3 regions of the Pseudomonas khavaziana genome follow, and region 2 is predicted to be linked to each of the others. Evidence: predicted binding sites of a transcription regulator. Region 2 holds the regulator's gene; each other region holds the start of a gene.
What was found. The regulator sigma-54, encoded in region 2, starts transcription at its own class of promoters, with help from an activator protein. The targets are predictions, from matches to a motif close to ANTGGCATNNANNTTGCTNT.
Positions count from the first base shown of each region.

Region 1 (9,895 bases), 2.6 Mb from region 2:
CACCGCCGGTACGCGTATTGCCTGGCAAAGCCGGGGCGTTATTCAAACGACTGAAATCAATGACCATGTTGAAAAAACCTCTGGGTATTTGGACGCTTGCCATGTTTTCGGCCATACCCGGATAAACTTTAGGCTCGGATTGACAATAAACCTGTACAGGTCGACATCCAACACACAGTGTAGGAAAAGCTGGCGTGTGATTCCAGTGATCTATAAAGCCACTTCGACCTGGCCGGGTGCCGTGACCCGCGCCTTGATCACGCGATTGGAGTTGAGATTCTTGACGCGGATCTGTTCGCTCATGCCGCCGTTGGACAACGCTTCACCTGGCATCCTGACGTTCAACCCGCCGCTGCTGGCGGAAATGACCACTTGGTCACCCTTACGGATCACCTCGGCCTGTTCCAGATGAACCAGGGTGATGACTTGGTCTGTAACCACTGGTCGGGTAAGTCTTTGCCCGATAGCCTGGTCCAGTGAGGTCAGGTAACCCTGATTAATCTGGCTGATGTCTCGCTCACGCAAGGCCACATCCTCGAAGCTGATAATACCGGTGCGTTTCAAAGGTCGCGCAACGACAACCACCTCACGGAACAGCTTGACTTGAGCAGGCACGAACACCGTCCAGGGCGAGGCACCTTCACAGCGTACTTTCACCGTGACTCGGCCAATGGGTTGGGCGGGACTTTCCAGGGTCGCTGTCAATTCCCTGTCGCACATGGGCATGCGCAAACGCGGGTCCAACTGATTGACCTGGATTTCATAACGTCCCGGCGTCTGTGTGGTTGCCAGATAATCTTCTACAGTGAACTCAAGAAACCCTTGGGTGACGCCGATAAGTACATCAGGCAGGGTAACGTTGTCGGCACGGGTCGTAGCATTGAGTCCCAAGGCAAGCAACGCCATCGTGGCGCAGAGTAATCTGCGATAGCGTTGGTGACCGAAGCGTCGGGAAACTGTCGTTTTGATATCCATGATCAATAAATAGCAAAGCTCGTGCCGTTTAGTGTTGGGTACGCTTCGTACCCCTAGTTTTGGGAGTCTGGGCATGGCAGGTGTAATGGATTCAGTAAACCAGCGCACACAGCTGGTAGGGCAGAATCGCCTGGAGTTGTTGCTTTTCCGCCTGGACGGCAAGCAGTTGTATGGCATCAACGTATTCAAAGTGCGTGAAGTGCTGCAATGCCCCAAGTTGACGATCATGCCCAAGTCCAATCCGGTCGTGTGTGGCGTGGCCAACATCCGTGGCGCGACTATTCCGATTCTCGACCTGGCATTGGCCACGGGGTCCTCGGGTTTGCAAGACCGCCAGAGCCCATTCGTGATCATTACCGAGTACAACACCAAGACCCAGGGTTTCCTGGTGCGCTCGGTGGAACGTATCGTCAATATGAACTGGGAAGAGATTCATCCGCCGCCCAAGGGCACCGGACGCGATCACTACCTGACGGCGGTGACGCGGGTCGATAACCAGTTGGTGGAAATCATCGACGTGGAGAAAATTCTCGCCGAAGTGGCGCCGACCTCGGAAGCCATCTCGGTCGGTGTGGTGGATGCCGAGACCGCGCATAAGGCCGTGTCTCTGCGTGTGCTGACCGTGGACGATTCTTCGGTGGCGCGCAAGCAGGTTACGCGTTGCCTGCAAACCGTCGGTGTGGACGTAGTAGCGCTCAATGATGGTCGCCAGGCCCTGGACTACCTGCGCAAGCTGGTGGACGAAGGCAAGAAGCCAGAGGAAGAATTCTTGATGATGATTTCCGACATCGAGATGCCGGAAATGGACGGCTACACCCTTACAGCCGAGATACGCAACGATCCACGCATGCAAAAACTGCATATCATCCTGCATACTTCGTTGTCGGGGGTATTCAATCAGGCAATGGTCAAGAAGGTCGGTGCTGATGACTTCCTGGCCAAATTCCGTCCTGATGACCTCGCATCCCGGGTAGTCGACCGGATCAAGGCAGCAGATCACAGCTAAGGGATTCTCCCCTGGCGGTCACACGATTTAAGAGGCGGTACCATTGTCTACGGGTAATTTGGATTTCGAACAGTTCCGGGTCTTCCTGGAAAAAGCCTGTGGCATATTGCTCGGTGAAAACAAGCAATACCTGGTATCCAGCCGTCTCAACAAACTGATGGAACAGCAGGGCATCAAATCCCTGGGTGAGTTGGTCCAGCGGATCCAGGGCCAGCCGCGCAGCGGGCTCAAGGAAATGGTGGTCGATGCCATGACTACCAACGAAACCTTATGGTTTCGCGATACATACCCCTTTGAAGTGCTTAAGAACAAGGTGCTGCCGGAGGCCATCAAGGCCAGCCCGGGCCAGCGCTTGCGTATCTGGTCGGCGGCGTGCTCTTCGGGGCAGGAACCGTACTCGATCTCGATGTCCATCGACGAGTTCGAACGGACCAATATGGGCCAGTTGAAAGCCGGCGCGCAAATTGTCGCCACGGACCTGTCCGGCACCATGCTTACCAACTGCAAGACCGGTGAGTATGACAGCCTGGCGCTGGGTCGAGGTCTGTCCCAGGAGCGCCTGCAACGTTACTTCGACCCCAAAGGGGCGGGACGCTGGGCGATCAAGGCACCGATCAAGAATCGCGTGGAGTTCCGCTCGTTCAACCTGCTCGATAGTTATGCGAGCCTGGGCAAGTTCGACATGGTGTTCTGCCGTAACGTGCTGATCTATTTCTCGGCTGAAGTGAAGAAAGACATCCTGTTACGCATTCACGGCACGCTCAAGCGTGGGGGGTATCTGTTTCTCGGCGCTTCCGAAGCCTTGAACGGCCTGCCTGATCACTACCAGATGGTGCAGTGCAGCCCGGGTATCATCTACCAGGCCAAGTAAGTCAATGTGAGAGTGTGGGAGGGGGCTTGCTCCCGATAGCGGTGTGTCAGTGATAGATTTATCAACTGAACCACCGCCATCGGGAGCAAGCCCCCTCCCACATTTTTTTGCGGCAAGATAACTAAAAGTGGCAATGCCCATTGCCGCTTTACTGGCGCCACGCGGAAATCACTTGCCGCTTTTCTGGCATTGCCGCCGGCAATCTCCCCCGCAAACCCCTTGTATACGGGGCTTCACAAAATTGGCATGCACCTTGCTATAACCCTGCTAACGAACAGCAGGTCAGCCTAAAGGTCTCCGCCATGAGCATCAGCTTCGATAAAGCGCTCGGTATCCACGAACAGGCCCTGGGCTTTCGCGCCCAGCGTGCCGAAGTCCTGGCCAACAACATTGCCAATGCCGATACCCCGAATTACAAGGCTCGGGACCTGGACTTCTCCGCCGTGCTCGCCGCCCAGCAAGACAAGACCAAGAACGGCACCTTCGCCTTGAACATGACCAACAGCCGTCATATCGAAGCTCAGGGCCTGGGCAATGCTGACGAGTCGCTGCTGTATCGCACGCCGATGCAGCCGTCGATCGACCAGAACACCGTCGACGCCCAACTGGAGCAATCGAATTACGCCGAGAACTCGGTGAACTTCCAGGCCAGCTTCACCCTGCTCAACAGTAAATTCAAAGGGCTGATGTCAGCCCTGCGTGGAGAGTAAGCCATGTCCCTGTCCAGTGTTTTCAATATTGCCGGCAGTGGCATGAGCGCGCAAACCACGCGCTTGAACACCGTCGCCAGTAACATCGCCAACGCCGAGACCGTGTCTTCGAGCATTGACCAGACTTACCGCGCCCGTCACCCGGTGTTTGCCACCATGTTCCAGGCTGGTCAGAGCGGCGGCAGTGATTCGTTGTTCCAGGACCAGGACGCAGCTGGCTCTGGTGTGCAAGTGCTGGGTGTGGTCGAAGACCAGAGCAACCTTGAGGCCCGTTACGAGCCGAACCATCCTGCCGCGAACGAAAAGGGTTACGTCTATTACCCCAACGTCAACGTGGTCGAGGAAATGGCCGACATGATTTCCGCCAGCCGCTCTTTCCAGACTAACGCGGAAATGATGAACACCGCCAAAGCCATGATGCAGAAGGTCCTGACCCTGGGTCAGTGATAAGGGGCGCCAAATAATGGCCATCGTTGATACGTCTAACAATACGGCAGTCCAGGACCTGTTCAATTCCAAGGTCAAGGATGCTTCGAACAATGTATCGAATGTTTCCAAAGCCGCGACTGGTAACCAGTCGCTGGGCAAGGATGCATTCCTGCAGTTGCTGGTCACCCAGCTGAAAAACCAGAACCCGCTGTCGCCTCAGGACAACGGCGCGTTCGTGGCGCAACTCGCCCAGTTCAGCAGCCTGGAAGGCATCAACACCCTGAACGACTCGGTGAATAACATCTCCAGCAACTTCAGCTCCTCGCAAGCGTTGCAGGCTTCGTCGCTAGTGGGGCGGTCGATCATTATCCAGACCGACAAAGCCATGGTTGATACCAGCAAGAGCATGAACGGTTCGGTGGATGTGCCATCGGCGGTGGGCAACGTTTCCGTCAAGATCACCGACAAGGACGGCAACGTCGTGCGCACCGTGGATATGGGCGCGCAGAGTGCCGGCAGCCAGAGCTTTATCTGGGATGGCAAGAACGACAAGGGCGAGGTCGCCCCAGCCGGCACCTACACCTTCAATGCCTCCACCAAGAACGACAAGGGTGATGCGGTGGCCCTGGCCACCTCACTGCCGGCCACGGTAACCAGCGTGACCCTGAGCAAGACCGGCGGCGAAATGCTGCTCAACCTTGCAGGCGGCATGGGCAGCGTCAAGCTGTCGCAAATTCAGACTATCGGTACATAGAGCCGGCTAGATACGGCAGAGGGAGAGAAACATGTCTTTTAACATCGGCCTTAGCGGCCTCTATGCGGCCAACAAACAACTGGACGTGACCGGCAACAACATCGCCAACGTCGCGACCACTGGCTTCAAGTCATCCCGTGCGGAATTCGCTGATATCTACGCGGCCTCCAAGCTGGGTACCGGCCAGAACACTATCGGCAACGGTGTGAACCTGGCGGCGGTGTCCCAGCAGTTCACCCAGGGCGACGTCAACGGCGGTGGCGGCATCCTCGACATGGCGATCCAGGGCGGTGGTTTCTTCGTGCAGAAGGGTAGCGACGGATCGCTGGAATACACCCGTAGCGGTGCTTTCCGTGCGGACAAGGACGGCTACATTACCAACAACACCGGTACTTCGCGTTTGCAGGGTTACGCTGCGGACGAGAATGGCAAGATCTCCAAGGGTGGCCTGGTCGACCTGCAACTGAACCTGGCGAACCTGCCACCGAAGGCGTCCACCAAGGTGGACTCTGCCAGTAACCTCAACTCCTCGTCGCCGGTAATTGACCAGACCAAGAATCCGTTTGATCCGAGTAAGTCCGAAACATTCACCACTCAATACAGCACTACATTGTATGACTCTCAGGGTAACGCTCACCCGATGGTGCAGTACGTGGTGAAAACCGACGCCAACCAGTGGCAGTCCTACACCTTGATCGATGGCCGCAACCCTGATGGTTCGCCTCCTACCGGTACCGGTGCTGACGTGAAGGCGCCTGTGCCCTCGACTCTGAGTTTCGATGGTGCCGGTAATCTCAAGAGCATCGTGACCGGTGGTGTTGCCGGCAACACCTTGACCATCAAGGATTGGGTACCTGGCACAGTCACCGATGGAGTCTGGAAGGCCAACGATGCGACAGCGAACAAGGACGGCATTGCTATCAACATGGGCAACGTCACTCAGTACAACTCCGCCAGCTACCGCAATCCGCCAATCACTGACGGTTATGCCACTGGCCAGATCACCGGCCTGAAAATCGACGGCAGCGGTGTATTGTTCGCGACCTTCAGCAACCAGCAGAGCAAGGCCATCGGCCAGATCTCCCTGGCCAGCTTCAACAACGAGCAAGGCTTGCAGCCGGCTGGCGGTACGGCTTGGAAAGAGACCTTCGCATCGGGTCAGCCGGGCTACGACGCGCCGGAATCCGGCACTCTGGGTTCGATCAAGGGCTCCTCTCTGGAAGCCTCCAACGTTAACCTGACCAACGAGCTGGTGGACTTGATCAAGGCCCAGAGCAACTACCAGGCGAACGCCAAGACCATCTCCACGCAGAGCACCATCATGCAGACCATCATTCAGATGACCTGATACCGTCGCTCAATACGCGCGCACAAAAAAAGCCCCTCGATAGAGGGGCTTTTTTTGTGCGCGCGTTACTTGTTTACCGCATGTTTCATCTCGCTTTGCTGCTGGAACGTCCAACGCCCGTTGCGCCACGGACGAGTCACGGGCGCATGCCGCCCATGGACCAGTGGGAGACATGCATGGCGATTTACAAGCAGTGGGAAGGCGCACCACCAGGAAGTCATTGGTTTGTCCTGAATAACTATAGTGCGGGCTTATACGGACGCAAAAATCAGCCGGATGAACCCGGAAAAAACAAAGACACCGACGCTGAGTCCGTCAGGCAACTGCTCAGTGAGTTGATGGATGCCGAAAAAGACTCCAAGAGCCAGACCGCTCAAGACCTTCGCGACAAGCTGAACGAAAAGCGCGAAGAGCTCGGTGACGAAAAAATCAAGGAGATCATCAAGGCGCTGATGGAGACGGCTGACGTCTCCTGGTTGGATTTTCTGCGGCGCTTGATGAGGTTGTGGTTCCCAGAGATGGATGATGCATCACCGTCACCTTCACCGCCTTCTCCTCGCCCATCGCCAGGTGGAGGCGGAGGTGGTGGGGGTGGTGGCAATTGGCCGAGCCCCAACGATTTCGGCCCCAGCGAGCCCATGAGTAATCTGCCGATTACCGAAGGCTCCAAGCACTTCAACTACAAGCCCGATGAAAGTAACCCAGGGAAAAAACCAGACAATATCTGGAGTGGATTCAGCCAGGGGCCGGACGGCAATTGCGTCACCGTTTCAGCGATTAAGGGGGCAATGATGAAGTTTGGACAGAAGCCCACTGATGTCTTCGCAGAGGTCAAAGAGACGAGCAATGGCTATTACGTGAAAATGCGCGATGGCAAAGAGGTTAACTTTACCAAAGATGAATTACGGCAGGCAGCCAGGTATGCGCAGTTCAAGGGCGATAATCCGAGTATGTTGACCGATGCCAATTTCATGTTCGCCGCGAGTGCCAAGCGTGCACAAATGGAAGGCAATGGACTGGACGACAACCCCAATGAATCGAAGAAGAGCTTTGCCCATGCCATGCAAAGTCTGAACAACGGCGAAATGCCCGGCGAAGCATTGGATCGCCTTGGTTTGAAAGGGCTCTATAGGAAGTCCTCGAGTAGCGAACTGGCGAGCGGCAAGCTGGGCGTCGTGGCCTATAATCGCCATTCAATGGTGGTCATCGACGGTCAAGTTGAGCTATGGGGGCGGCGAGGTGGCGCGCCGAAGCAGGGTATTGCGTACGCGTTCCTCTAGGCGTGATAAACAAAAAAGCCCGATAAACCCTGTGCAGTCGGGGTCCATCGGGCTTTTTAAATCCAGGGCGTTCAAGCCCTGGATCGGTTCAGCTTATTGGCAAGCTTCGCAATCCGGCTCGTCAATTGCGCAGGCCTTTGGCACTGGTGCCGGGCCGGCGGGGGCAGCGAGTACCGAATCATCACCGTGGTTGCCGCTGGAAACAGCATTGAGCTTACCGGTGTTGATGGTCGACTTCTCGGTGCTGGTTGCGGCCAGGGCACGGAGGTAGTAAGTGGTTTTCAGGCCACGGTACCAAGCCATGCGGTAGGTCACGTCCAGCTTCTTGCCCGAAGCGCCGGCGATGTAGAGGTTCAGCGATTGGGCCTGGTCGATCCACTTCTGGCGACGACTGGCGGCGTCAACGATCCACTTGGTGTCCACTTCGAACGCGGTCGCGTAGAGCTCCTTGAGCTCTTGCGGGATGCGCTCGATCTGCTGCACCGAACCGTCGTAGTACTTCAGGTCGTTGATCATCACCGAGTCCCACAGGCCGCGGGCTTTCAGGTCACGGACCAGGTACGGGTTGATCACGGTGAATTCGCCCGACAGGTTCGATTTCACATACAGGTTCTGGTAGGTCGGTTCGATCGACTGCGACACGCCGGTGATGTTGGCGATGGTAGCGGTCGGTGCGATGGCCATGATGTTGGAGTTACGAATACCTTTCTGTACACGGGCACGTACCGGTGCCCAGTCCAGGGTTTCGTTCAGGTCGACATCGATGTACTTCTGGCCACGCTGTTCGATCAGGATCTGTTGCGAATCCAGCGGCAGGATGCCCTTGGACCACAGCGAGCCCTGGAACGTCTCGTAGGCGCCGCGTTCGTCGGCCAGGTCGCAGGAAGCCTGGATTGCGTAGTAGCTGACCGCCTCCATGGACTTGTCGGCGAACTCGACCGCAGCATCCGAACCGTAAGGAATGTGCTGCAGGTACAGCGCGTCCTGGAAGCCCATGATGCCCAGTCCCACTGGACGATGCTTGAAGTTGGAGTTCTGCGCCTGTGGCACCGAGTAGTAGTTGATGTCGATGACGTTATCGAGCATGCGTACTGCGGTGTTGACGGTGCGTTGCAGCTTGGCGGTGTCCAGCTGGCCGTTGACGATGTGGTTCGGCAGGTTGATCGAGCCCAGGTTGCAAACGGCGATCTCGTCCTTGTTGGTGTTCAAGGTGATCTCGGTGCACAGGTTCGAGCTGTGGACCACGCCCACGTGCTGCTGCGGGCTGCGCAGGTTGCATGGGTCTTTGAAAGTCAGCCATGGGTGGCCGGTTTCAAACAGCATGGACAGCATTTTGCGCCACAGGTCTTTGGCCTGGATGGTCTTGAACAGCTTGACCTTGCCTGGGTACTCGGTGAGGGCTTCGTAGTACTCGTAGCGCTCCTCGAAGGCCTTGCCGGTCAGGTCGTGCAGGTCCGGGACTTCGGATGGCGAGAACAGGGTCCACTTGCCGTCATCGAAGACACGCTTCATGAACAGGTCAGGGATCCAGTTGGCGGTGTTCATGTCGTGGGTACGACGACGGTCATCACCGGTGTTCTTGCGCAGCTCGATGAACTCTTCAATGTCCATGTGCCAGGTTTCCAGGTAGGCACACACAGCGCCTTTGCGCTTGCCACCCTGGTTCACGGCGACGGCGGTATCGTTCACCACTTTCAGGAAGGGGACGACGCCCTGGGACTTGCCGTTGGTGCCCTTGATGTACGAACCCAGTGCGCGCACCGGTGTCCAGTCGTTGCCCAGGCCGCCGGCGAATTTGGACAGCATGGCGTTGTCGTGGATCGCGTGGTAGATGCCCGACAGGTCATCCGGCACGGTGGTCAGGTAGCAGCTCGACAACTGCGGACGCAGGGTGCCGGCGTTGAACAGGGTCGGGGTCGACGACATGTAGTCGAAGGACGACAGCAGGTTGTAGAACTCGATGGCGCGATCTTCTTTCTGCTTCTCTTCAATCGCCAGGCCCATGGCCACGCGCATGAAGAACACTTGCGGCAGTTCGAAGCGGATACCGTCCTTGTGGATGAAGTAACGGTCGTAAAGGGTTTGCAGGCCCAGGTAGGTGAACTGCTGGTCACGTTCGTGGTTGATCGCCTTGCCAAGTTTTTCCAGGTCGAAGGTGGCCAGCACCGGGTTGAGCAATTCGAACTCGATACCCTTGGCGATGTAGGCTGGCAGGGCCTTGGCGTACAGGTCAGCCATCTCGTGGTGGGTGGCGCTGTCGGCCACGCCCAGGAAGCCCAGGCCTTCGGCACGCAGGGTGTCCATCAGCAGGCGCGCGGTCACGAACGAGTAGTTCGGCTCGCGTTCAACCAGGGTACGGGCGGTCATCACCAGGGCGGTGTTGACGTCGGTCAGGGCCACGCCGTCGTACAGGTTCTTCAGGGTTTCGCGCTGGATCAGGTCACCATCGACTTCTTCCAGGCCTTCGCAGGCTTCGGTGATGATGGTGTTCAGGCGGCCCAGGTCCAGCGGCGCAAAGCTGC
Region 1 covers NZ_CP129946.1:4,953,458-4,963,352, reverse strand. The annotation lists gene flgM (flagellar biosynthesis anti-sigma factor FlgM) at 1-67, opposite strand, end outside; gene flgA (flagellar basal body P-ring formation chaperone FlgA) at 211-975, opposite strand; gene QYQ93_RS22115 (chemotaxis protein CheV) at 1,049-1,981, shown strand; gene cheR (protein-glutamate O-methyltransferase CheR) at 2,025-2,852, shown strand; gene flgB (flagellar basal body rod protein FlgB) at 3,155-3,562, shown strand; gene flgC (flagellar basal body rod protein FlgC) at 3,566-4,009, shown strand; gene flgD (flagellar hook assembly protein FlgD) at 4,026-4,745, shown strand; gene flgE (flagellar hook protein FlgE) at 4,777-6,093, shown strand; gene QYQ93_RS22085 (hypothetical protein) at 6,270-7,373, shown strand; gene QYQ93_RS22080 (ribonucleoside-diphosphate reductase subunit alpha) at 7,467-9,895, opposite strand, start outside.
Region 1: the regulator sigma-54 is predicted to act here: its motif matches at 3,093-3,112, upstream of flgB (flagellar basal body rod protein FlgB).

Region 2 (9,895 bases):
CGGCTTGCTCGGCCCCAATGGTGCCGGCAAGACCACCTGTTTCTATATGATCGTCGGGCTGGTCCAAGCCGACCAGGGTCGGGTATTGATAGACGATCTGGATGTCAGCCACCAGCCAATGCATGGTCGTGCGCGGGCAGGTATCGGCTATCTTCCGCAAGAAGCGTCGATCTTCCGTAAACTGTCGGTGGCCGACAACATCATGGCGATCCTGGAGACCCGCAAGGAACTCGATCGCGATGGCCGCCGCAAAGAGCTGGAAAGCCTGCTGCAGGAATTCCACATCAACCACATTCGCGACAACCTCGGCATGAGCCTGTCCGGTGGCGAGCGTCGTCGCGTGGAAATCGCCCGCGCCCTGGCGACCGCACCGAAGTTCATCCTGCTGGATGAACCGTTTGCCGGTGTCGACCCGATCTCGGTGGGCGATATCAAGCAGATCATCCACCACCTCAAGGCCAAGGGCATTGGTGTACTGATCACCGACCACAACGTGCGTGAAACCCTCGATATCTGCGAAACTGCCTATATCGTCAACGATGGCCAGCTGATTGCCGAAGGCGATGCCGAGACTATCCTGGCCAACGAGCTGGTCAAGGAAGTGTATCTGGGTCACGAGTTCCGCCTGTAGGCGCAGTGGTTTCGCGCCTTTCCCGGGAGCGCGCAGGAGTCAATAGAAACCTTAGTTTTTTTATTGTTACCGCGCTCTAGGCAAAGGCCCCGAGATCAGGCATATAATTTGCTTATGTTTGGCGCTCACGCGCCCTGTCGTGGATGGCGCATTGCGCCGGCGAATAAGGTGTTAAGCCCCTGCCATGAAACCATCGCTAGTCCTGAGAATGGGCCAGCAGCTGACGATGACACCGCAGCTGCAACAGGCCATCCGCCTGCTCCAATTGTCGACCCTGGACCTGCAACAGGAAATCCAGGAGGCCCTGGAGTCCAATCCGATGCTCGAACGCCAGGAAGAAGGCGACGACTTCGACAATGCCGACCCGCTGGCCGATAACATCGAGCAAAAACCCAACCCCGATGTGCAGGAACCCTCCTATCAGGAAACCGCCCCTACGGTGGATAACCTCGAGGACGGCGAATGGAACGAACGCATTCCCAACGAGCTTCCCGTGGATACTGCATGGGAGGACGTGTACCAGACCAGCGCCAGCAGCCTGCCGAGCAATGATGATGACGAGTGGGACTTCACCACCCGCACCTCTGTCGGCGAAAGCCTGCAGAGCCACCTGCTGTGGCAGCTCAACCTGGCACCGATGTCCGACACCGATCGCCTGATCGCAGTCACCCTGATTGACTGCATCAACAACCAGGGCTACCTGGACGAAACCCTCGACGAAATCCTAGAGGCCTTTGACCCTGAGCTGGACATCGAGCTGGACGAAATCGAAGCCGTCCTGCATCGCATCCAGCAATTCGAGCCCGCAGGCATTGGCGCCCGCACCCTCAGCGAGTGCCTGCTGCTGCAACTGCGCCAACTGCCGGCCAAAACGCCTTGGTTGGCCGAAGCCAAACGCCTGGTGTCGGACTACATCGATCTGCTGGGCAGTCGCGACTACAGCCAGCTGATGCGCCGCATGAAGCTCAAGGAAGACGAGTTGCGCCAGGTCATCGAGCTGGTGCAGAGCCTCAACCCGCGCCCCGGCTCGCAGATCGAATCCAGCGAGGCCGAATATGTCGTCCCGGATGTGATCGTGCGCAAGGACAACGAACGCTGGCTGGTCGAGTTGAACCAGGAATCGGTACCCCGTCTGCGGGTCAACCCGCAATACGCCGGTTTTGTGCGCCGCGCCGATACCAGCGCCGACAATACCTTCATGCGCAACCAGCTGCAGGAAGCGCGCTGGTTCATCAAGAGCCTGCAAAGCCGCAACGAGACCTTGATGAAGGTCGCGACCCAGATCGTCGAGCACCAACGCGGTTTCCTGGAATACGGCGACGAAGCCATGAAGCCTCTGGTCCTGCACGATATCGCCGAAGCGGTCGGCATGCATGAATCGACGATTTCCCGGGTAACCACGCAGAAATTCATGCATACCCCACGGGGTATTTATGAGCTGAAATACTTTTTCTCCAGCCACGTCAGCACCTCCGAGGGCGGTGAATGCTCCTCCACGGCGATCCGCGCGATCATCAAAAAACTGGTTGCCGCGGAAAATCAGAAAAAGCCGTTGAGTGACAGCAAGATCGCTGGTTTACTGGAGGCACAAGGCATTCAGGTCGCCCGTCGAACCGTCGCCAAGTACCGCGAGTCCCTTGGGATCGCGCCTTCCAGCGAGCGTAAGCGTTTGATGTGACGGGCAGGCCACAGCGTTCCAGTGGCAGGCGTTTTGCCTGCCGCTTTATGCACTGGCAACGAAGGAGAAGCTGTATGCAAGTCAACATCAGTGGACACCAACTTGAAGTCACCAAGCCCCTGCGTGAGTACACCGAGAGCAAGCTGAACAAGCTTGCGGGGCATTTTGACAAGATCACCAACGTGCAGGTCATCATGGAGGTCGATAAGCTCAAGCAGAAAATCGAGGCAACCCTCCACGTACCGAATGCGAAGCTCGTTGCCAATGCAGAACATGAAGACATGTACGCGGCGATTGACTCGCTCTACGACAAGCTCGACCGCCAACTCATAAAGCATAAGGAAAAGAATCTGCACCTGATGCAAGGTACAGGTCGTTAACTCTCCCCCCATGATCCGACTTGAAACCATCCTGACCCCCGGCCGTTCCCTTGTGAACGCGCCGGGCGGCAGCAAGAAGAAAGCCCTCGAGCAAATTGCCAACCTGATCAGTAGCCAAGTGCCTGAACTGGAGATGCAAGATGTCTTCGAGGCCCTGATTGCCCGTGAAAAACTCGGTTCGACCGGTTTTGGCAACGGCATTGCGATTCCCCATTGCCGCCTTAAAGGCTGCGACACGCCTGTCAGTGCGCTGCTGCATTTGGAAAAACCCATCGATTTCGACGCCATCGATGGCGCCCCGGTCGACCTGCTGTTCGTGCTGCTGGTCCCGGAAGCTGCCACCGATGCGCACCTGGAGCTGCTCCGACAGATCGCCAGCATGCTCGACCGCAAGGAAGTACGTGACAAACTGCGCAGTGCCAGCAGCAATGAGGCGCTCTATCAGGTCGTCTTGGATGAACAAAACGGGCAGTAATCATGCGTTTGATCATCGTCAGCGGCCGTTCCGGCTCAGGTAAAAGCACCGCCCTCAATGTCCTTGAGGACAACGGTTTCTATTGCATCGACAATTTGCCCGCCGGCCTGCTGCCGGAGCTGGCAGAACGCGCACTGATCCATACTGAATTGGCGCAACCTCTGGTCGCTGTGTCTATCGATGCCCGCAACCTGCCCAGCCACCTATCGCGGTTCCCGGAACTGCTGGAAGAGGTGCGCGCCAAGCATATTCATTGCGATGTGCTGTACCTGGATGCCGACGAAGAAACATTGCTCAAACGCTTCTCAGAAACTCGTCGCCGCCACCCGCTCAGCAGCGCCAACCGCTCCCTGGCTGAAGCCATCGAGGACGAGACCAAGCTGCTCGGGCCGATCATTGATCTGGCCGACCTCAAGATCAACACCACCAACCTGAATCTGTATCAGTTGCGCGATGCGATCAAGCTGCGCCTGCTGAACCAGCCCGAGCCCGGCACTGCATTCCTGGTCGAATCATTCGGCTTCAAACGTGGCATGCCGGTGGATGCCGACCTGGTGTTCGATGTGCGCTGCCTGCCCAACCCCTATTGGAAGCCAGAATTGCGCGATCAGTCCGGGCTGGACCAGCCTGTGGCAGACTACCTGGCTGCGCAACCGGATGTGGAAGAGATGTTCCAGGATATCTCCAGCTACCTGCTCAAATGGTTGCCACGCTTTGCCGCGAGCAATCGCGCCTACGTCACCATTGCCATTGGTTGCACCGGCGGCCACCACCGCTCCGTCTATCTGACTGAACGGCTGGGCCAGGTATTGCAACAAACCCTCAAGAACGTCCAGGTCCGCCACCGCGACCTTAGCTGAAAGGAACACCACTGCGATGCCGGCTCGGGAAATTGAAATCATCAACAAGTTAGGCCTGCACGCCCGGGCCTCGGCCAAATTCGTCGGCGTGGCCGGGAAGTATCCTTGTCAGATCCGCGCTGGTCGTACGCCGGAATCCATGGTCGATGGCAAGAGCATCATGGCGATGATGATGCTGGCGGCCGGCAAGGGCACCAAGATTCACCTGAAGACCGAAGGCGAGCAGGAGCAGGAAGCGATGGACGCTTTGGTTGAGCTGATCAATAACAAATTCGATGAAGGTGAGTAGTCGCCGATGCAGGAGCAGGCTTTAGCCCAACGCCGTATCCATCACCATCATCAGGCAGAACCCGATGCACAGCCCGAGGCTGGCGAGCTTTTCGTGACCATTTCGGCGCGATTCGGGTATCACTTCGTGGGTCACCACCAAGAGCATCGCACCGGCGGCCAGCGCCAGGCCCAAGGGCAATAACACCTCGGCCAGGCTCACCAGCCAGGCGCAAAGCACCGCAAATACCGGCTCAACCAAACCTGATGCGGCGCCAATCAAAAAAGCTTTGACCCGCGACATCCCCGCCCCAGCCAGCACCAGCGCAATCACCAGGCCCTCCGGTACGTCCTGCAAGGCAATGCCCATGGCCAGACTATCGGCATCCGGCATGCCACCACCCGCCGAGACACCCACAGCCATACCCTCTGGAATATTGTGAGCAATGATGGCAAACACAAATAGCCAGATACGCGGCGGGATCACCGGTTTATCCGGTGTGCCCACCAGCATTTCCGGGCTGGCACCGGAGACCTTGCGATCGACCAGGTACAGACCGAAAGCCCCCAGCATAATGCCGAAGCTGATCAGCCCACCCGCCTCCCAAGGCGAAAGCCCCAGACTCTCAGCCGCGGCAATACCCGGCACGACAAGGGAAAAAGCGGTCGCCGCCAGCATCACACCAGCACCGAACCCCAGCAGAGTATCGCTCAGCGCTATCGGCATGCGCCGAATCACCAGCACTGGGACCGCGCCCAACGCCGTGCCGAGCGCGCAAATCGCGCCTCCCTGCAAAGCGCGCAGGATGCGGGGCTCCAGGTTCAGCCAGGCCAGCCCATGGGCCACCAGCAACGCGGTACCAGCCAATAGCAACAGCGAGCCAAACGCATAACGAAACATTCGCACGCTACTGATCGCCAGTGTTTCAGTGCCCATAGTCGGCCTTAGATCTTGTTATACGGTGAGTATCAGGCCAAGGCAGCCTGGTAGCGGGCGGCGACTTCGGGCCAGTTGATAACACTGTAGAAGGCATTGATGTATTCCGGGCGACGGTTCTGGTAGCGCAGGTAGTAAGCGTGCTCCCACACATCCAGGCCCAGGATCGGCGTATTGCCAGCCATCAGTGGGCTGTCCTGGTTGCCGCTGCTTTCCACCACCAGTTTTTTTTGCGGGGTGACGCTGAGCCAGGCCCAGCCACTGCCGAAGCGGGTCAAGGCAGCCTTGGTAAAGGCTTCCTTGAAACGATCATAGCCGCCCAGTTGTTCGTCGATAGCATGACCGAGCGCACCCTCTGGCTTACCGCCGCCGGTGGGCGACATGACGGCCCAGAACAGTGAATGGTTGGCATGCCCGCCGCCTTGATTGATCACGGCGGCCCGCAGCGTTTCCGGCAATTGATGAACGCTGGACACCAGTTTCTCCACCGGCCAACCGGCGAACTCAGTGCCCTCGACCGCAGCGTTGAGGTTGTTGATATAGGTCTGGTGGTGCTTGGTGTAGTGAATCTCCATGGTTTGCGCGTCGATATGCGGCTCGAGGGCATCGTAGGCGTAAGGCAGGGCCGGCAAGGTGTAAGTCATATCAATGTGCTCCATAGTGAGACATAGTCGATTGCGGCGCAGCAACGCCCAACAAGCGATGCGTGCGCGGGTACTCGCCGTGATCGCTGATGAAGTTCAGCAGCTCGACATAAGTCTTGCTGCTCTGGCGCAACGCCGCCTCGCGCAATTGCGGGCTGAGGCGCGGGTCCTGCATGGTCTGCAACAGGCGCTGGTGAATGGCGCAGAGGTACTCTGCGCTTTCCTCAGGCTGGTTCAGGCGAAGATGCAGGTCCGCCAGGTTGTGATGGGAAATGACGCAAGCCGCCACTGCTTCGTCGGCATCCGCCCAGCGCTCGAACAGCACTTGGGCCAGGGCCAGGGCTTGCAGATAGGCCTCGCGGGCGTCAACCAGCTCACCCGCCATAAAACAGCGATTGGCCCGTTCGATCGTGCGTTTCCAGTGCTCCATGGTGAGCCTCCAAAGCAGGTCGTTGATTACACGCCGCCGGCCGTGAGCTTTTCCGGGTCCAGCAGGACCTCCAGTTGGCTACGCGGCAGGTCGGTGTATTCGAGGGCGACATCGATCACCGGGCGGCCTTGCTGATAAGCCTTCTTGGCGATTTCAGCGGCTTTTTGGTAACCAATGATCGGGTTGAGCGCAGTGACCAGAATAGGATTGCGCGACAGCGCCTCCTTGAGCTTGGCCTCGTTGACCTTGAAACTGGCAATGGCCTTGTCCGCCAGTAAACGGCTGGAATTGGCGAGCAATTCAAGGCTGCTGAGCAGGTTCTGGGCGATGATCGGCAGCATCACGTTCAGCTCGAAGTTGCCCGATTGACCGGCCACGGTGATCACCGTGTCATTGCCGATGACCTGGGCGGCCACCATCGCCGTGGCCTCCGGTATCACCGGGTTGACTTTGCCCGGCATGATCGACGAGCCCGGCTGCAAGCCTTCCAGTTCAATTTCACCGAGGCCGGCGAGTGGGCCCGAGTTCATCCAGCGCAGGTCGTTGGCGATCTTCATCAGCGAGACGGCCGTGGCTTTCAACTGGCCGGAGACAGCGACAGCAGTGTCCTGGGAGCCGATCAGCGCAAACAGGTTTGTTCCTGGAGTGAACTTCACCCCGGTCAAGCGGCTCAGTTGCTGGCTGAAACGCCCGGCAAACTCGGGGTGCGCGTTGATCCCGGTACCCACGGCGGTGCCGCCCTGAGCCAGTGCTTGCAAGGCTGGAAGCAGGTCCTGCAAGTGACCGATATTGGCCTTGAGCTGCTGCGCCCAGCCATTGAGCACCTGGCTCATACGTACTGGCATGGCGTCCATGAGATGTGTACGGCCGGTCTTGATGAACGAGTGAACCTCTTCGGCCTTTTGCTCGATCACCTGCACCAGGTGCAGCAGGGCCGGCAGCGTTTGTTCATGCAGGACCAACGCAGCGCTGACGTGAATGGTGGTGGGGATGATGTCGTTGCTGCTCTGGCCGCAGTTGACGTGGTCGTTGGGGTTGACCGTCTCGCCGAGCAACCGGCTGGCAAGGGTGGCAATCACTTCGTTGGCATTCATGTTGGAGCTGGTGCCCGACCCAGTCTGGAAGATATCCACTGGGAAGTGCTGCATGTAGTCGCCTTCCAGCAAGCCTTGGGCGGCATCGACAATGGCCTTGCCCTGCCCTTCGCTGATTTGCTTGAGGTCAACGTTGACCTTGGCCGCGGCGGTCTTGGCCAGGATCAGCGCACGAATGAATTGCGCCGGCATGCGTTGATGGCTGATGGGAAAGTTGTTCACCGCACGCTGGGTCTGGGCGCCATACAAAGCCTCTGCGGGGACCTTCAACTCGCCCATGCTGTCGCGTTCGATACGGGTATTACTCATCGGAGGATCCTTGCACAAGGTCAGACACAGAAATGGAAGGACTCAATTGGCAGGTCGCCAATTGCCAGGCGAAGGTCTGCCAGCGCTTGAGTCGGCATGGGCAATGGGAGAGCTTTTCCAGGTCGCGTAGCGGGCGCCATGCCTGGTCCAGGCACATGGAACGCCAATGCCAGGGGAGCGCGATATCACTGGCGGTGTCGATCAGCAAACGGAATGAGGTTTCGGCGATCGTCCACGGATGGGTCGCGGTGCAACACGCCAGATATCGACCTTCATTGAGATAATGCTCGATCAGGCGTGGTTCATCGGGATCGAGGCCGCAGCGAATCTGGCGACTCATCCAACGCCAGCTTTCCAGGTAAGGATCCTCATGCAGGACAGAACTCATGATCCACACTCATTCGGTAATGATATTTATTATTAAATGATATTGAGAATCAAAACAAGAGCTCGAAATTAATCATCCCGTCACCAAGCCATAAAAAAAGCGCGCCATCCCACGGATGGCGCGCCTTTGATTGAGGGTTTGAGGGGCTCAGCTGCCTGCGACAGTCATCCGCTCGATAAGCACCGAACCCGTACGAATATTGCTGCGCAGCTCCAGATCATTCCCCACGGCAACGATCTGCTTGAACATATCGCGCATATTGCCGGCAATTGTCACTTCCTGGACAGCGAACTGAATCTCGCCATTTTCCACCCAGAACCCCGCCGCACCGCGAGAGTAATCACCGGTGACCATATTCAGGCCGTGGCCCATCAATTCGGTGACCAACAACCCACGCCCCATGCGCCGCAACAACGCAGCCTGGTCTTCATCACCATGGGTGACGAACAGGTTATGCACCCCGCCGGAGTTCGCGGTGCTTGGCAGGCCAAGCTTGCGACCGGCATAAGTGCCCAATACATAGGAGACCAACTCGCCCTTCTCGACAAATGGCTTGGCATAGGTCGCCAGGCCATCACCGTCGAACGACGAACTGCCCATGGCTCCCATCAGGTGCGGGCGCTCGTCGATGGTCAGCCACTCTGGAAACAGCTTCTGACCGATGGCGCCTTCAAGGAACGAAGACTTGCGATACAGGTTGCTTCCGGAAATCGCGCCGAGGAAGCTACTGAACAAACCACCGGCCAGCTCTGCGGAAAACAGCACCGGCACTTCGCACGTCGGCACCGGGCGCGCACCGAGACGGCTGGCGGCACGTTGCGCGGCACGCTGGCCAATGCTGACCGGGTCTGCCAACAAATCGCCCTGGCGATTTACGTCGTACCAGTAATCACGCTGCATCTGGCCATTGGCTTCGGCGATCATCACGCAGCTGAGGCTATGTCGCGTCGAAGCATAACCACCGATAAAGCCATGGCTGTTGCCGTAAACGCGGCAGCCCTGGTGGGTGCTCAGCGTAGTGCCATCAGCATTCTTGATCCGGGCATCGGTATCGAATGCCGCCGCTTCGCAGATCAGCGCTTGCTCGATGGCTTGCTCGGGGGTGATGTCCCAGGCGTGGAACAGGTCGAAATCCTGTACGTCCCTGGCCATCAGCGCCTTGTCGGCCAGCCCCGAGCTTTCATCTTCGGACGTGTGCCTGGCAATTGCCAGTGCGGCGGCAACGGTCTCGCGAATGGCCTCCGGGCCACTGGCCGAGGTGCTGGCCGAGCCTTTGCGCTGGCCTGCGTACAAGGTGATACCAAACCCCTGGTCGCGATTGAACTCGACGGTTTCCACTTCTCGCTGGCGCACCGACGTCGACAACCCCTGCTCCAGCGACACCGCTACTTCACAGGCGCTGGCCCCCTGGCGCTTGGCCTCGGCAAGGATCTGCTCGACTTGTTCCTGCAGTGCCGGTAACGCTTGCGGACCGACGCTTTGGGCTGCACTCATGGTTTTCTCCACTCAAATTCTGCTTTCGGTTAAGGCCATCGAGCGACCGGGCCGGACAAGCGGCCCCCGACTGGTTATCATGGCGGCGTTTCTTTGCGGACTGCCACCATGGTTGATTCTTACGACGACTCCCTCGATGGGGAGAAAAGCAAAACCCAGGTCAAGCGCGAGCTGCATGCGCTGGTTGACCTTGGCGAGCGCCTCACAACGCTCAAAAAAGAGTTGATTGCCAAACTGCCACTGACCGACGAAATGCGCCGGGCCTTGGCGGATGCGCCCAAGCACAGCGCGAATATCGCGCGTAAACG
Region 2 covers NZ_CP129946.1:1,216,205-1,226,099, reverse strand. The annotation lists gene lptB (LPS export ABC transporter ATP-binding protein) at 1-631, shown strand, start outside; gene QYQ93_RS05370 (RNA polymerase factor sigma-54) at 816-2,309, shown strand; gene hpf (ribosome hibernation-promoting factor, HPF/YfiA family) at 2,384-2,689, shown strand; gene ptsN (PTS IIA-like nitrogen regulatory protein PtsN) at 2,700-3,164, shown strand; gene rapZ (RNase adapter RapZ) at 3,167-4,024, shown strand; gene QYQ93_RS05350 (HPr family phosphocarrier protein) at 4,041-4,313, shown strand; gene QYQ93_RS05345 (ZIP family metal transporter) at 4,335-5,228, opposite strand; gene QYQ93_RS05340 (superoxide dismutase) at 5,261-5,872, opposite strand; gene QYQ93_RS05335 (hypothetical protein) at 5,874-6,302, opposite strand; gene QYQ93_RS05330 (class II fumarate hydratase) at 6,329-7,705, opposite strand; gene QYQ93_RS05325 (hypothetical protein) at 7,698-8,093, opposite strand; gene pmbA (metalloprotease PmbA) at 8,241-9,587, opposite strand; gene yjgA (ribosome biogenesis factor YjgA) at 9,696-9,895, shown strand, end outside.

Region 3 (9,895 bases), 620 kb from region 2:
TTTCTCATGACCGAACAGCTCTGACTCCATCAAGTCCTTCGGAATCGCCGCCATGTTCAGCGCGATAAACGGCGAGGCCGCCCGTGGGCTGTGGCGGTGCAGAGCATGAGCCACCAGCTCTTTGCCGGTACCTGACTCGCCGTTGATCAGCACGGTGATGTTGGAGTGGCTCAAGCGCCCGATGGCGCGAAAAACCTCCTGCATCGCCGGCGCTTCACCGATGATTTCCGGGGTGCGGGTCAGGGTGGGCGGGGCCTCCTGGTTCTGTTGTTCCTGGGCGTGCTGGTTGGCACGCTTGACCAGCGCTACGGCCTCATCCACGTCGAATGGCTTGGGCAGGTACTCAAAGGCGCCGCCCTGGTAGGACGCGACAGCGCTGTCCAGGTCCGAGTGAGCAGTCATGATGATCACTGGCAGGCGCGGGTGCTGCTCGCGGATGCGTGCGAGCAAGTCCAGGCCGCTGGCGCCGGGCATGCGGATGTCGGAGATGATCACGTCGGGCTGCTGGCGCGCCAGGCGGCTCATCACGCCGTCGGCGCTGTCGAAGCTCTGGGTGGTCATGCCTTCCTGTTGCAAGGCTTTCTCCAGGACCCAGCGGATAGAACGGTCGTCATCGACGATCCAGACAGTTTCACTACGGCTCATGTCGTGGGGGCTCCTTGTTCCAATGGCAGGAAGATCGAGAACGTGGTGTGGCCGGGATGGCTTTCACATTCGATCAGGCCCTGGTGCTGGCTGATGATGTTCTGGGTAATGGCCAGGCCCAGCCCGGTACCGTCCGGGCGGCCGCTGACCATGGGAAAGAAGATGGTTTCCTGCAATTCGGCCGGAATGCCCGGGCCGTTGTCGATGATCTCGACCTTGGTCACCAGGCGATGGCGCACATGGCCGATGGTGAATTGGCGCAGGGCGCGGGTGCGCAGGCTGATACGGCCCAGGCGCAGCTCGTTCTGGCTGCTGATGGCTTGCATGGCGTTGCGCACGATATTGAGCACCGCCTGGATCATCTGCTCGCGGTCGATCAATACGTCGGGAATGCTTGGGTCGTAGTCGCGTACCAGGGTGATGCAGCCTTGGCTCTCGGCCTCGACCAACTGGCTCACGCGCTCCAGCACCTCGTGCACGTTGGTCAACGCCAGGGACGGCAGCTTGTTGGAGCCGAGCATGCGGTCCACCAGGTTGCGCAGGCGGTCGGCCTCTTCGATTATGACGTTGGTGTAGTCCTTGAGGTGCTCCTCCGGCAGCTCGCGGGCCAGCAACTGCGCGGCGCCGCGAATGCCGCCCAGGGGGTTCTTGATCTCATGGGCCAGGCCACGCACCAGCATCTTGCTGGTCTCCTGCTTGGACAGTTGCGCCTCTTCCTTGGTGATGCGCAGCAATCGGTCGCGGGGATGTACTTCGAGCAGCAGCAGGGTGGCGCCGTTGCTCAGGATCGGGGTTACGGCGTAATCGACGGTCAGCGTCTGGCCGGTGAGAGCAGTGAGCATTGCTTCGCGCTTGGTGAACGGGTGCGCCTGCTCCACCGCCTGGCGCAACGAGCTCAAGGCCTCGGCCGACTCGGTAAACAACTCGCTGATGAACTGCCCATGGCTGCGCTGGCCGCTGATGGCCAGGAGCATCTCCGCCGCCGGGTTCATGTACTCAAGGCGCAGGTCGGCATTGAGCAGAATGGTCGCGGTGGTCAGGTTGTCGAGTAACAAACGGTGCAGTGCATCGCTGATGGTCATCGGGACCTCTTTTGGAGCAAGGCGCGGGCTTGAGGCACACGCTGATACGAGGAAAATGCAAAAACCAAACCAAGGCTCCGAAAAGAAGCGTTAAAGCCCTGAAATAGGCGTTTGTGGCGCGAAACTGTGGCGTTCTGCCAGCTCGTACGGGAAGTTTCGAACCAAAATGGGCTGGGCAGGTGGGAAGGGTGCAACCTATTGCACCAATATAGTGCGGTTTTGTGAAGGTTGTTCAGGAAGCTGCCAGAGATGGCCCTGAATGCATACAGCCCAAATGTGGGAGGGGGCTTGCTCCCGATAACGGTGGGTCAGTCAAACCAATGTCGACTGAAACACCGCTATCGGGAGCAAGCCCCCTCCCACATTTTTACCGGGTTTGCAGTCATTAACCTTTGTAGATGCAGAGTTCTGCAGTGGCGCGAATCATCGCCAGTTGGCGCAGCGGATCATTCAGCGGTTCGTGCACGGCCTCGGCCAGCCACTGCGGGCACTGCGGGTCAGTGCGCTGCGGGGTGAAAGCGGCCAACTGCTCAAGCAGGCGCTTTTGCAGTTCATCCAGCTGCGGGCGAATCTGCTTGATCAGGTCCGGGCGCGGATCATCGGGGGCCTTGCCCTGGAACTGCCAGTCGGACAGGTGGGTGTATTGCACCAGTTTGTTGGCTTCGATCTGCGCCGAGAAAAACTGCTCGGCGGCGGCAGGGTCAAGCTTGTAGCTCGGGGCTTGGGCGACGACGCTGGCGATCACTTCCTGCTCGCGTTTTTTGTCTTCGACGGGCTTGTGGCTGTCCCATTTGCTCAAGGCCACCTGATCGGCAATCTCCAGGCGTTCGGCGATGCTGTTGAGCAGTGGCTCCAAGGTAGGTGGGGCGGCGTAAACACCGGCGCTGACGAACAGCAGGGCGAACACGAATTTATGTTTCAACGCAGATCTCCTTGTGGGAGGGGGCTTGCTCCCGATGGCGGTGTGTCAGCAACACACATATTGCCTGACTCTCTGCCGTCGGGAGCAAGCCCCCTCCCACCTTTTTGATTGAGTTTGCAGATTTGAAGCTGCATAACTCCCAGGCAAAAAAAGACCTCCCGGAGGAGGTCTTTTTCATCACGCCACGTTAAGCAGCGCTACCGGATCAGCAGCTGTAGTACAGCTCGTATTCCAGTGGGTGTACGAAGGTGCGAACCTTGATTTCTTCTTCGCTTTTCAGCTCGATGTAAGCATCGATGAAGTCGTCGCTGAATACGCCGCCCTTGGTCAGGAACGCACGGCCCTTGTCCAGCTCTTCCAGGGCTTCTTTCAGGCTGCCGCACACTTGTGGGATCTCTTTGGCCTCTTCAGGCGGCAGGTCGTACAAGTTCTTGTCGGCAGCATCGCCTGGGTGGATCTTGTTCTGGATACCGTCCAGGCCGGCCATGACCAGTGCAGCGAAGGCCAGGTATGGGTTGGCCGCTGGATCCGGGAAGCGGGCTTCGATACGGCGAGCGCGAGGGCTGGACACGTAAGGAATACGGATCGAGGCGGAACGGTTGCGAGCCGAGTAGGCCAGCATCACCGGCGCTTCGAAACCTGGCACCAGACGCTTGTAGGAGTTGGTCGACGGGTTGGTGAAGCCGTTCAGGGCCTTACCGTGCTTGATGATACCGCCGATGAAGTACAGGGCGGTGTCGGACAGGCCGGCATAACCTTCGCCAGCGAAGGTGTTCTTGCCTTCTTTGGCGATGGACAAGTGAACGTGCATACCCGAACCGTTATCGCCGTACAGCGGCTTAGGCATGAAGGTCGCGGTACGGCCGTAGGCATCAGCCACGTTGTGTACGCAGTACTTCAGGGTTTGTACTTCGTCAGCCTTGGCGACCAGGGTGTTGAACTTCACACCGATTTCGTTTTGGCCGGCAGTGGCCACTTCGTGGTGGTGAACTTCGATAACCAGGCCCATTTCTTCCATGGCGTTGCACATGGAGGTACGGATTTCGTGGTCGTGGTCGAACGGCGGAACCGGGAAGTAGCCACCCTTGATACCTGGACGGTGACCCTTGTTGCCGCCTTCGATGTCTTGGTCGGACATCCACGAACCTTGCTCGGAGAAGATCTTGAACATGGAACCGGAGATATCGGACTTGAACTTGACCGAATCAAAGATGAAGAACTCTGGCTCAGGACCAACGAATACGGTGTCACCGATACCGGTGGACTTCAGGTATTCCTCGGCACGCTTGGCGATCGCACGTGGGTCGCGGTCGTAGCCTTGCATGGTCGAAGGCTCGATCACGTCGCAGACGATGATCAGGGTTGGGTCTTCGGTGAACGGGTCGAGCACGGCAGTGCTGTCGTCCGGCATCAGGATCATGTCGGAAGCTTCGATGCCTTTCCAGCCAGCAATGGAGGAGCCGTCGAACATTTTGCCTTCTTCGAAGAAAGCATCATCCAGCGCGTCGCGAGCCGGCATGGTCACGTGGTGCTGAGTGCCTTTGGTGTCCGTGAAGCGCAGATCAATCCATTTAACGTCATGATCTTTGATGAGTTGAACCGACTTCGACATGGTGTCCTCCGGGTGGCTTCGGGCTGGGTAGTGGAGTTAGCCCTTAGAATGTGGGTGATGCCGGCGCGGATACTCCGCCATGGCAACCTGCCTCACAAGAGAGCAAATTGCATGCCAGTGCGCCAACATGGCCGTTTTGCTTCAAAATGGCCCCTATAACGGTGCAATCGTTCAAAATGCGATAAATAGCGCACTGCAATGTAGCGTTTATTTGCGCAAATGACCCGTTTTGGTGCATTGCACAAGCGGTGCATATTAACTGGTTAAACCTTGAGCGATTTCCGCTATAATCCGCGCCCCCCTTTTTCAGCAGGCCCGGCGCGCGCTGTTTCCATGAAATTAATCGTTAAAGTCTTCCCCGAGATCACCATCAAGAGCCGACCGGTACGGACGCGTTTCATCCGTCAGTTGGCCAAGAACATCCGTGCCGTGCTCCGTGACCTGGACCCGGCTGTGGTGGTGAACGGCGTGTGGGACAATCTCGAGCTGGAAACCCGTATTACCGACGCCAAAGCCTTGAAAGACATGACCGAGCGCCTGAGCTGCATGCCGGGCATCGCGCATTTCCTGCAGGTGGACGAGTACCCGCTGGGCGACTTCGACGACATCACCGACAAGTGCAAGCAGCACTACGGCAGCTCGCTGGAAGGCAAGATCTTTTCGGTGCGCTGCAAGCGTGCCGGCAAGCACCCGTTCAGCTCCATGGATGTCGAAAAGTACGTCGGCAGCAAGCTGCGTCGCGAGTGCGGCGCCGCAGGAATTTCCCTCAAAGCGCCGCAAATTGAAGTGCGCATGGAAATTCGCGACCAACGGTTGTTTGTGATCCACAGCCAGCACAACAGTATCGGCGGCTACCCGTTGGGTGCCCTGGAACAGACCCTGGTCTTGATGTCCGGCGGCTTCGATTCCACGGTGGCGGCCTACCAGATCATGCGCCGCGGCCTGATGAGCCACTTCTGCTTCTTCAACCTGGGCGGGCGTGCACATGAATTGGGCGTGATGGAAGTCGCGCACTACATCTGGAAGAAGTACGGCAGCTCCCAGCGTGTGCTATTTGTGAGCGTGCCGTTCGAGGAAGTGCTGGGGGAAATTCTCGGCAAAGTCGATAACAGTCATATGGGCGTGGTATTGAAGCGTATGATGTTGCGCGCTGCCTCGCGAATTGCCGATCAACTGCAGATCGACGCGCTGGTGACCGGCGAAGCGATTTCCCAGGTATCCAGCCAGACGCTGCCGAACCTGTCGATTATCGACTGCGTTACCGAGAAGCTGGTGCTGCGCCCGCTGATCGCCAGCCACAAGCAGGACATCATCGACCTGGCAGAACAGATCGGCACCGCCGATTTTGCCAAGCACATGCCTGAGTACTGCGGGGTCATCTCGGTGAACCCCAAGACCCACGCCAAGCGGCATCGCGTGGAGCATGAAGAGAAAGAATTCGACATGGCGATTCTGGAGCGTGCGCTCGAGAACGCCAAGCTGGTGCCAATCGATCGCGTCATCGACGAGTTGGGCCAGGATGTGCAAATCGAAGAAGTCAGTGAGGCCCTGGCCGGCCAGATCGTCATCGACATCCGTCACCCGGATGCCGCTGAAGACGAGCCGCTGGAAATTACTGGCATCGACGTGCAAACGCTGCCGTTCTACGCACTGAACGCGCGTTTCAAGGAACTGGATAACAGCCGTCAGTACCTGCTGTATTGCGACAAAGGCGTGATGAGTCGCCTGCATGCCCACCATTTGCTCAGTGAGGGGCATGCCAATGTGCGCGTTTATCGACCGAGCTAAGAGCCCGGGGCTGTTTGCCTGTGGCCTGCGTCACCGGCCCCCCGACTCTGCCGTCAAGCTGTAACGGCAAGGCCTGACTCTACTGTTAATCGCTGCCACGACCTGTCAGCACACCGAATCCTCTGATCGAGATACACAAGTGATCGAAAATCTACGTAACATCGCCATCATTGCTCACGTTGACCATGGTAAAACCACCCTGGTAGACAAACTCCTGCGTCAATCCGGCACCCTGGAGCGCAACGAGCTCAACGACGAGCGCGTGATGGACTCCAACGACCAGGAAAAAGAGCGCGGTATTACCATCCTGGCAAAAAACACCGCTATCAACTGGAACGGCTACCACATCAACATCGTGGATACCCCGGGCCACGCCGACTTCGGCGGCGAAGTAGAACGCGTAATGTCGATGGTTGACTCCGTTCTGCTGCTGGTTGACGCTCAAGACGGCCCTATGCCGCAAACCCGTTTCGTGACTAAGAAGGCCTTCGAAGCCGGCCTGCGTCCGATCGTATGCATCAACAAGGTTGACCGTCCAGGCGCGCGTCCGGACTGGGTTCTGGACCAGATCTTCGATCTGTTCGACAACCTCGGCGCCACCGAAGAACAGCTCGATTTCCAGGTTATCTACGCCTCGGCCCTGAACGGTATTGCTGGTCTTGACCACAACGACATGGCTGAAGACATGACCCCGCTGTACCAGTCGATCGTCGACAACGTACCGCCGCCGAAAGTTGACCGTGAAGGCCCGTTCCAGATGCAAATCTCGGCACTGGACTACAACAGCTTCCTGGGTGTTATCGGCGTTGGCCGTATCGCTCGTGGCAGCGTCAAGCCGAACACCCCGGTTGTCGCTATCGGTGCCGACGGCAAGAAGCGTAACGGTCGTATCCTGAAGCTGATGGGTCACCACGGCCTGCACCGCATCGACGTTGAAGAAGCTTTCGCCGGCGACATCGTGTGCGTGAGCGGTATGGACTCGCTGTTCATCTCCGACACCCTGTGCCAGCCGGACAACGTCGAGGCGATGAAGCCTCTGACCGTTGACGAGCCAACCGTTTCCATGACCTTCCAGGTAAACGACTCGCCATTCTGCGGTAAAGAAGGCAAGTTCGTGACCTCCCGTAACATCAAGGAGCGTCTGGACAAAGAGCTGCTGTACAACGTTGCACTGCGCGTTGAAGAAGGCGACTCGGCTGACAAGTTCAAAGTATCCGGCCGTGGTGAGCTGCACCTCTCGGTACTGATCGAAACCATGCGTCGCGAAGGCTTCGAAATGGGTGTTGGTCGTCCGGAAGTGATCATCCGTACTGTTGACGGCGTGAAGCAGGAACCGTTCGAAAACGTTACCATCGACACCCCTGAAGAATCCCAGGGCAAGGTCATGGAAGAGATGGGCCTGCGTAAGGGCGATCTGACCAACATGGTGCCGGATGGCAAGGGCCGTGTACGTCTGGAATACAACATCCCTGCTCGCGGTCTGATCGGTTTCCGTAACCAGTTCCTGACCCTGACCAACGGTGCTGGCATCCTGACCTCGATCTTCGATCGTTACGACACCATGAAGTCCGGCGACATGTCCGGCCGTCAGAACGGTGTGCTGGTATCGGTAGAAACCGGCAAGGCGCTGACCTACTCCCTGGAAACCCTCCAGGCGCGTGGCAAGCTGTTCGTTGAGCACGGTCAAGAGATCTACAACGGCCAGATCGTTGGTCTGAACAGCCGTGACAACGACATGGGCGTCAACCCAACCAAAGGCAAGAAGCTCGACAACATGCGTGCTTCGGGCAAAGATGAAACCATCGCTCTGGTTCCACCTGTCCGCTTCACTCTGGAACAGGCCCTGGAATTCATCCAGGATGACGAGCTGTGCGAAGTCACGCCTAAGTCGATCCGCCTGCGTAAGAAGATCCTGGACGAAGGCGAGCGTACCCGCGCTGCCAAGAAAGCCAAGAACTGAGTTAACTCAGGCTGAATGAAAAACGCCCCCGGTCGAAAGACCGGGGGCGTTTTTTTATGCCTGCTGGTTTTATGGCGCCTGTACCGGCCTCATCGGGAGCAAGCCCCCTCCCACACTTGAATGTGTTCACAAATCAAAATGTGGGAGGGGGCTTGCTCCCGATGAGGCCCTTCAAAACACTACAAATCTTGGATCAGAACTTATCGAGGGTTTTGAAATTGGTCTCGCGCACCACTTCTTTCGGCTTATACGCGCAGTACCCCGGCCGCGGCCCGATTTTCGGGTGGTTGCGGCAAGTATCCGGGCGTTTGTCATAAATAGTGCAGAAGCGCGTCTTACGATCCAGGTACAGGCAGTCGTTGTTGCTCATGCGCTGCAGGGTAAAAATCTCGGATTTGTTGTTGTAGCGCTCGACGATGCCTTCTTTCTGCAAGCGCTTGGCGATGTTCTTCGGCGGGTCGCCGCGCTCGAACTCATCGACGATGCCAATGCGGATCAGGTCCTTGATCTTCACCTCCACCGGCAGGGTGCAGCAGCTGGATACGCAGCCGCCGCACATGTGGGCGGAATATTTCTGCCACGTTTCGAGGCGGTCGAGTTCCGCGGCGGCGATCAGTTGAGGCTTCATCAGGGTTCCAAGGTGGGGCGGTGTCCGGGCGCGCGATCATACCGGGATTGATGATTTTTTGAACAATATTTTCAGGTTTTTCATCTTCGGTGGCGTTCGGGCACGACCCCTGCATCTAATCCCTTTAACAGTGAATGAGTTAAAAAACTGACGAACCAGAGCCGGCGCCGTGTGTCAGAGCGTCTAGGCTCTAGCAACTCCTTCTATCTCGCCCGAGGTCGCAACTGATGTCTCAGGAACCACTTGCACGAGAAGCAGAGGTAGCCGCATTCCGCGATGCTGTCTTGACCAAACTCACCTACGCGGTGGGCAAGGACCCGGATCACGCCTTCGACCACGACTGGTTCGAAGCCATTGCCCTGGCCGCTCGCGACCAGATGGTCGATCACTGGATGGACCATACGCGGCGTATTTATCGCAAAGGCCAGAAGCGCGTTTACTACCTGTCCCTGGAATTCCTCATCGGCCGCTTGCTCTACGACAGCCTGAGCAACCTAGGCGTGCTGGAAATCGCCCGCGAAGCCTTGTCCGAACTGGGCGTCGACCTGGAACGCATTCGCCTGCTGGAGCCCGACGCGGCCCTCGGCAACGGTGGCCTGGGGCGCCTGGCCGCCTGCTTCATGGAAAGCATGTCGACCCTGGGCATTGCCGGCCACGGTTATGGCATCCGTTATGAGCACGGTCTGTTCCGCCAGGCCATCGTCGACGGCTGGCAGCAGGAACAAACCGAGCGCTGGCTGGATTTTGGCAACCCGTGGGAGTTTGAGCGCGCCGAGGTGATTTACCCGATCGGCTTTGGCGGCAGTGTCGAAACTATTGCGGACGCCTCCGGCAAGATGATCCAGGTGTGGTCGCCCAACGAGACCGTACGCGCAGTAGCCTATGACACACCGGTAGTCGGCTGGCGCGGCGCCAGCGTCAACACCCTGCGCCTGTGGCGTGCACGGGCCGTGGAAGACTTGCATCTGGAGCGCTTCAATGCCGGTGACCACTTGGGCGCCGTCGCCGAAGTGGCCCGCGCCGAAAGCATCTCCCGCGTGCTGTACCCGGCCGACAGCACCGAAGCCGGGCAGGAATTGCGCCTGCGCCAGGAATATTTCTTCGTTTCCGCTTCACTGCAGGATCTGCTGCGCCGCCACAAGAACATGCACGGCTCGGTGCTGAGCCTGGGCGAACACGCCGCCATCCAGCTCAACGATACCCACCCGTCCATCGCCGTGGCCGAATTGATGCGCCAGCTGGTCGACCTGCATGATAT
Region 3 covers NZ_CP129946.1:593,504-603,398, forward strand. The annotation lists gene ntrC (nitrogen regulation protein NR(I)) at 1-645, opposite strand, end outside; gene glnL (nitrogen regulation protein NR(II)) at 642-1,727, opposite strand; gene QYQ93_RS02620 (chorismate mutase) at 2,113-2,649, opposite strand; gene glnA (glutamate--ammonia ligase) at 2,855-4,261, opposite strand; gene thiI (tRNA uracil 4-sulfurtransferase ThiI) at 4,595-6,049, shown strand; gene typA (translational GTPase TypA) at 6,189-8,009, shown strand; gene QYQ93_RS02640 (YkgJ family cysteine cluster protein) at 8,203-8,637, opposite strand; gene QYQ93_RS02645 (glycogen/starch/alpha-glucan phosphorylase) at 8,865-9,895, shown strand, end outside.
Region 3: the regulator sigma-54 is predicted to act here: its motif matches at 4,361-4,380, upstream of glnA (glutamate--ammonia ligase).